2 linked regions of the Chroogloeocystis siderophila 5.2 s.c.1 genome follow. The protein of the gene in region 2 binds, or shares a complex with, the protein of the main gene of each other region. Links are inferred from orthologs where the notes say so. Each region holds a gene or a part of one and is shown on either strand. Other genes may lie near its edges.

Evidence for each region. Proteins that work in one complex are often made in the same cells at the same time.
Region 1: the proteins of hisH (region 2) and hisF are in contact, whole or in part, in a crystal structure (PDB 6RU0), measured with the Thermotoga maritima proteins. The link is inferred for Chroogloeocystis siderophila 5.2 s.c.1 from one-to-one orthologs. Residues at the interface, in WP_004080484.1 of Thermotoga maritima: Asn15, Arg18, Arg22, Arg117, Leu118, Pro119, His120, Met121, Gly122, Trp123, Asn124, Asn134, Gly135, Tyr136, Tyr138, Val140, Tyr158, Glu180, Lys181, Ser182, Ser183, Lys184, Ile185; in WP_004080486.1 of Thermotoga maritima: Met1, Leu2, Ala3, Arg5, Ser40, Glu41, Asp45, Glu46, Ala70, Glu71, Ile73, Asp74, Ile75, Pro76, Phe77, Asp98, Lys99, Ser122, Gln123, Glu161, Thr195, Leu196, Asn247, Arg249, Glu251.

What each region holds. Positions count from the first base shown.
Region 1 is NZ_MRCC01000010.1:78,015-81,110, reverse strand. The notes cover bases 155-2,906. They hold hisF (imidazole glycerol phosphate synthase subunit HisF), read right to left. Parts: upstream 2,042-2,906; coding sequence 1,268-2,041; downstream 155-1,267. Other genes in these bases: ruvB (Holliday junction branch migration DNA helicase RuvB), read left to right, coding at 2,116-2,906; NIES1031_RS13425 (hypothetical protein), read right to left, coding at 994-1,188; NIES1031_RS13435 (TIGR03943 family putative permease subunit), read left to right, coding at 275-748; NIES1031_RS13440 (ABC transporter ATP-binding protein), read left to right, coding at 155-269. Also shown: more of NIES1031_RS13440, read left to right, coding at 1-154; more of ruvB, read left to right, coding at 2,907-3,096.
Region 2 is NZ_MRCC01000034.1:10,878-14,168, forward strand. What follows is about bases 42-2,988. They hold hisH (imidazole glycerol phosphate synthase subunit HisH), read right to left. Parts: upstream 1,860-2,988; coding sequence 1,224-1,859; downstream 42-1,223. Other genes in these bases: NIES1031_RS22750 (c-type cytochrome), read right to left, coding at 42-153; petG (cytochrome b6-f complex subunit V), read left to right, coding at 447-560; rsmD (16S rRNA (guanine(966)-N(2))-methyltransferase RsmD), read right to left, coding at 618-1,163; NIES1031_RS22770 (pyroglutamyl-peptidase I family protein), read left to right, coding at 2,026-2,553; NIES1031_RS22775 (DUF3370 domain-containing protein), read left to right, coding at 2,640-2,988. Outside these bases: more of NIES1031_RS22750, read right to left, coding at 1-41; more of NIES1031_RS22775, read left to right, coding at 2,989-3,291. UniProt on the Escherichia coli protein: IGPS catalyzes the conversion of PRFAR and glutamine to IGP, AICAR and glutamate. The HisH subunit catalyzes the hydrolysis of glutamine to glutamate and ammonia as part of the synthesis of IGP and AICAR.

The DNA.
Region 1 (3,096 bases), on a different replicon or contig from region 2:
ATATTTGGGAAGGGACAAACAAAACAGTTATCTTTGTCACGCACCACATTGATGAAGCAGTTTTTTTAGCAGATCGCGTGATAATTCTCACAGCGCGTCCAGGCAGGGTACTAGAAAGTGTCAAAATTAATATGCCACGTCCGCGTGATGTGATTAGCGCAGAGTTTGAACGTCATCGTGCTATGTTTATCGAACATTTACGTTCTGAAGTTACAAAAGCCTTTGCCGAACAAGAATTAGCCGAAATGCTCGACACTCGTATAAAGTAACCGCAATGCACAAATCACTTCAGTTGCTACAAGACTTTGCCAAACGAGTGACAGGAATTGCACTTACAGAAAAACCAGCAATTGATATTTGGCAATATGCTGAATCAGCTCATGAAGAATCAAATCCATACAAACGCAATATCTTACAGTGGCGGCGTTTAATTTCCTCAGTTAAAGATCCTTTAGAAACTTTTCCTGGCGAACCCGTCGATCTCATAGGATTCGTACAGCAAACAAAATCGCCTGAACAATTCATCCTTGTGCGACACGTCATTCGTTGCTGTTTAGCAGATACAGTACCGCTTGGACTACCTGTTTACACAACTGATGCAGCAATGTTTACTCCTAACTCCTGGTTGAGAGTACAAGGTCATTTTGAAGTTCAAAACATCCAAGCCAAACCAACGTTAGTCATCGTTCCCAAAAAAATTAAATCAATTTCTCAACCCAAAAAAAGATACATCAACGGCGTATTCTAGATATATCTATTCTAGACATCGCATACCTATAGCAATTCGAGAAAATCTCCCGATCTCTTTCATTTGTGTTCTTTGCGCCCTACCTTGGGGGAAGGCTATGCCTATGTGGTTCGTTCAAAAATGGAGCTAAGCGGATTCGAACCGCTGACCCCCTCAATGCCATTGAGGTGCTCTACCAACTGAGCTATAACCCCTTGAGCGTTTCGTATTATGACCGAATAAGGCTGATATTGTCAAGTTAGCGGTTATCCTGAAGCACTCAACAGATACGTCATGCAGTTACCCATGAGAAAATAGACTACCAACATCGCCGCTGCGGCAAGCGCGACTAGAGTTCCTGCTAACATCAAAGAGAACTCTTTGTGATAGAACGCTTCTTCCATCAAATGCAGTGACCAAGCCACTAACGCTACGTCGAATATGAGAATTGGTATCAGCATTTTTGAAAAAATTAATTCTTATTCATATATCTTAACAAGGAAAGTTACAATGTGCCGGAAACGAAATATGAGTAAATTGTTAAGCTACTAAACGGACAGAGCAACCGCGATCGCGCAAATAGTCTTTAATTTCTCCAACACTTAATTGACCGTAATGTAACAGTGATGCGAGTAACGCGGCTTCGGCTTTACCTTGAGTCAGCGCTGCATGAATATGTTCGCAATTACCAGCACCACCAGAGGCGATAACAGGAATTTCAACAGCCTCCGCGATCGCCCGCGTTAATTCCAAGTCATATCCCGCTTGCGTCCCATCCGCATCCATACTCGTTACAAGTAACTCACCCGCCCCCCGCTGGGCAACTTCTTTTGCCCAAGCAAGCGCATCGATGCCAGTATTTTCGCGTCCGCCCCGAACATACACATCCCAGCCAGGGTTAGCTGTATCTTGCCTTTGTCGTGCATCTATAGCAATGACTATACACTGATTGCCAAAGCGATCGCTCGCGCGGTCAATCAAGTCAGGTTGTCGTACAGCAGCCGAGTTGATACTGACCTTATCGGCTCCGGCTCTTAACAAACTTTTAATTTGTTCTAAGGATTGAATTCCACCACCAACCGTCAAAGGCATAAACACTTGCTCCGCCGTACGATACACCACATCGATAATAATGTCGCGGTCTTCATGCGTTGCGGTAATATCGAGGAACACGAGTTCATCCGCCCCCGCTTCGTTGTAAACTTTGGCAAGTTCAACCGGATCGCCTGCATCTTGTAGATTGACAAAGTTCACTCCTTTAACGACTCTCCCTGCTTTGACATCCAAACAAGGAAGAATTCTTTTTGCTAGCATTGTCTGCTCCTGTGTTAGTAGTGTAACGATCAAAGCACAATTAATTTATATGACCGATTTTTAATTTTCTAATCATGGCGATAATTTCTTCTAAGCAATCTCACTCGGAACCCGAACGCCGCAATCCTCGAACCACACGCCCGCGCGAGGAACTTTTACAACCAAAAGCGATGGTAGATGAGCATGGTAAACAAGAAGAAAGCATTCGCCCCCAAAAATTTGCTGATTACATTGGTCAGAAAGACTTAAAAGAAGTTCTCGATATTGCCCTAAAAGCGGCAAAAGCTAGAGGTGAAACCCTCGACCACTTGCTATTGTATGGTCCCCCTGGGTTAGGAAAAACCACAATGGCGCTGATTTTAGCCGCAGAAATGGGTGTCAATTGCAAAATCACTAGTGCGCCAGCCTTAGAACGTCCACGAGATATTGTAGGGCTTCTTGTCGGGTTGCAGCCAGGCGACGTGTTATTTATCGATGAAATTCATCGGCTATCGCGCATGGCAGAAGAAATTTTGTATCCGGCGATGGAAGATTTTCGCGTTGATATTACCACGGGTAAAGGTGCAAGTGCCAAATCGCGCAGTATCCCCTTGCAACGGTTTACTTTAGTGGGGGCGACAACACGCGCTGGTTCGCTATCATCACCATTACGCGATCGCTTTGGATTAGTGCAACGATTGCGATTTTATCAACCTGACGAACTCAGTCAAATTGTTTTGCGCACCGCGCAGCTACTCCAAACTGCGATTACCGATGATGGGGCGCTAGAAATTGCACGGCGATCGCGCGGAACACCAAGAATCGCCAATCGCTTACTCAAACGCGTGCGCGACTACGCCGAAGTGAAATCTGCGGGATCAATCGACCAAAGTGTTGCAGCCGAAGCTTTAACTTTATTTCAAGTCGATCCTTGCGGTCTCGATTGGACAGATCGCCAAATGCTTACCGTGATGATTGAACAGTTTAATGGAGGACCTGTAGGAATTGAAACAATGGCAGCAGCAACGGGAGAAGATACGCAAACAATTGAGGAAGTATATGAACCGTATTTGATG
Region 2 (3,291 bases):
TCCTGTTAGTGACAAAACATTCTTAACATAAGGTTCAGAAACTCTTACCCTATGCACACCTACAACAACTAAAATTGTAGCTAGCAAAATCGCCAAAGCGATGAACGCAAGCCGTTGGAGTAGAATTTCTGGTTTAGCGAGCTGATTAGCCAAAAGCTGATTACTTGAATTGAGAATTCACAAAAATATTTATCTCCTAACACATAGCTTAAAAGTTCTTGATAGTGTTCGCAAGCAAAGTCAATTAAATCAGCCTGTGCAGTTAAGTTTTGTGTAGATAAATTAACTAACGCTCTGGTTTTCTCCTAACGCTAATTCAGTGTATGCTGGTAAAAGTCTATGATTGTTGGCTACTATTGGGTCAATTAAACCTTTTACAGTCTAAGCCACGAAGCGTGATTGCGCGTAGCGCAGCGCTTTTATGCGATCGCAACAGGAGATATGACATGGTTGAACCACTACTCGATGGTATTGTTCTGGGCTTAATAGTGATTACTTTGGCTGGTTTATTTTTTGCTGCGTATCAGCAATATAAGCGAGGCAAACAATTGGGTTTATAAGCTGCAATAGCCATCCGCTCAAGACTGCTAGCCCTTCTAATTGTTTTAGAAGGGTTTTTAAGGCTTTAGGTTGACTACACAATAGAAAGTAACAGCACTATTTCCGTAAACTTTTTCTCGACAGATTTCTAGTGTAGAAGGTTGCAACTTGGGCAGATCGGGATGATGTTCTACCGCAAGTTCGCCATTGTGATGCAATAATTGATAGTGTGCGATCGCCTGCATGACTGGTAAATATATATCACTGGCATAAGGTGGGTCGAAGTAGATGCGATCAAACTGTTGTCCTGAAAGTGTTTTTAACCGCTGCACGACATCTCCGCGCAAAACTTGAAAGGTTTGCTCTGGCTGTGCTACTCGTTGCCAATTTTCTTTAATAATTGTACAGGCACGGCTTGATTGCTCAATTCCCACCACTAAAGCTGCACCACGACATAACGCTTCTGCGCCCATTGAACCGTTACCCGCACAAAGGTCCAACCAACGACTACCAGCGATCGCACCTTGCCAAATATTAAAGACGGCTTCGCGTACCCTTCCTGTTGTTGGTCGGGTGTCTCTCCCTGGTAATGTTTTGATGAGACGATTGCCGTGAATTCGCATTAAAGAGGGGCTAGGAGTTAGGAAAATTGTAACTAGCATCTACTCTACAGCAATGTATATCTACACTGGTACGACAGTGCGAACTTGCTGCACGAAGTTGGAGAGGATTTGCAACCCAGCAGTTGAAGATTTTTCAGGGTGAAATTGCATTGCCATAAGATTGTCACGGGCGATCGCTGCTGTAACACTTTGACTACCATGCGTTACCGTTGCAGCTTGAATTGTAGAATCTTCAGGCTCGACATAGTAGGAATGGACAAAATAAACCCAAGGCTGCGCTGGTAAATTTTGCCATAAGGGACAATGAGGTTGAGTAAATTCTAATTGATTCCAACCCATATGCGGAATCGTAATTCCTGGTTCGCTGCTAAAGCGCCGTACTGTACCAGAAATAATTCCCAAACCAGGCTCTACACCTTCTTCACTACTATCAAACAAGACTTGTAGCCCCAAACAAATACCAAGAAACGGTTTACCGCTTGCGATCGCATCTTTGATTGGTTCCACCAAGTCACGGGATCTTAAATGCTGTACAGCAGGATCGAATGCGCCGACACCAGGTAACAATACAGCATCAGCTTTTGCTAATTCTATAGCTGAGTCAGTAATTTTCGGAGTCGCGCCAGCTTTTTCTAAACCTTTACAGACTGAGTGCAGATTACCCATGTCGTAGTCTATAACTGCGATCGCTGCCATCGGGCAGACCCCCTTTAATTATTACCCACTAAATTTATTGTAAGTGAAACTAACTCACTCTTAAACCACACCCTAACAGCATAGCAATCCTACATAATTCTCATGCGAATCCCTCTCTAACCTTCGTGTACTTTGTGGTTCCTTTCAAAAAAAGCTTACAACTCAAATGCCTCCTCAAATTCTGCTAACTTCATTTACAACATGGCTACCTCATCAAAAATCCAATTCATCCGACGATCTCATTGCCAAAATCCACGAGCTATATCTTACAAATAGCGATTTAAAACTACCGCTACTAACCGTTTTAAGAAGACTACCTGTTGATACTCAACAAGCCAGCAATTATGTCATCAGTAAAATTACTGAAATTCAACCCAATGCGATTATTTGTTGTGGTATGGCAGAAAGCCGATCACAATTAACTGTAGAATCTCGTGCCACTTGTGGAAATATCGCTTTGCGATCGCCAATTGATTTAGAACAACTGATTGCTGAGCTTTCTGTAACCCAAATCAGTCACGATGCCGGAAAATTTGTTTGTGAAGGACTTTATTTTGCTGTTTTGAACCATATCACAACACAGAAGTTAAACAGCCATTGTCTTTTTGTTCACGTACCAATTTTGACAGACGAGAATATCCAACAAGTAACAAAAGACTTCATATTAATTATTCAAAGGATGGCACTTTTATGAGCTATGTTGTGTCTTATTTTGAATTAACTACAACTTAACAAAAGGGTCGAGACAACTTTTCTGACCCTCATTCTATGACTGCTGTTATGCTGCCATTGTTACCCGTATTCACATTTGCTCAAGCTACACCTGCACCAACGCCACCGCAACAAGAAATCGTACAGCCGCAACAAGTACGTCCCTTACCAGGATCTTTAGATCGCGTTCCCGTCTTTAATAGCAATAGCCCCGAAGTCGTCCAAACTGAGGGAATTTTATTATCTACGTTTCCTCCCACTGGAAAACAAACCGCGAATGTGCACCTCAACTTCCCGTTTCAAGGACGATTTGATATTTTTGCGCATCACATCGCTAAAGCAACTTCTCCAGAAGACTTACGCACGCTTTATCTGGGAGTTTTGCTGCATAATCCAAGTACGCAACCTGTTACAGTCGATGTTTTACAAGCCGCAAGTTATTTAAGTCAACCTGACGCACCGTTTATCGAGTTACCACCTCAAACTGAAAATCCTTTAGGAACAATCTTTGCAGGACCAGGCGATCGCGTCATGAATGATATTCTACGCGGAAGGCGACAGTCAATATTTCCTGCGCAAATTACTATTCCACCACAGCAAAGTCAGATGTTACTTAATTTACCAATTCCTGTACAAACGTTAGAACCACCAATTAATGGACGTTCTACTTTGATGCGGCTACGTAGCAGTGGGAGAGTTTACGCCGCAAGTTTGGCAATGT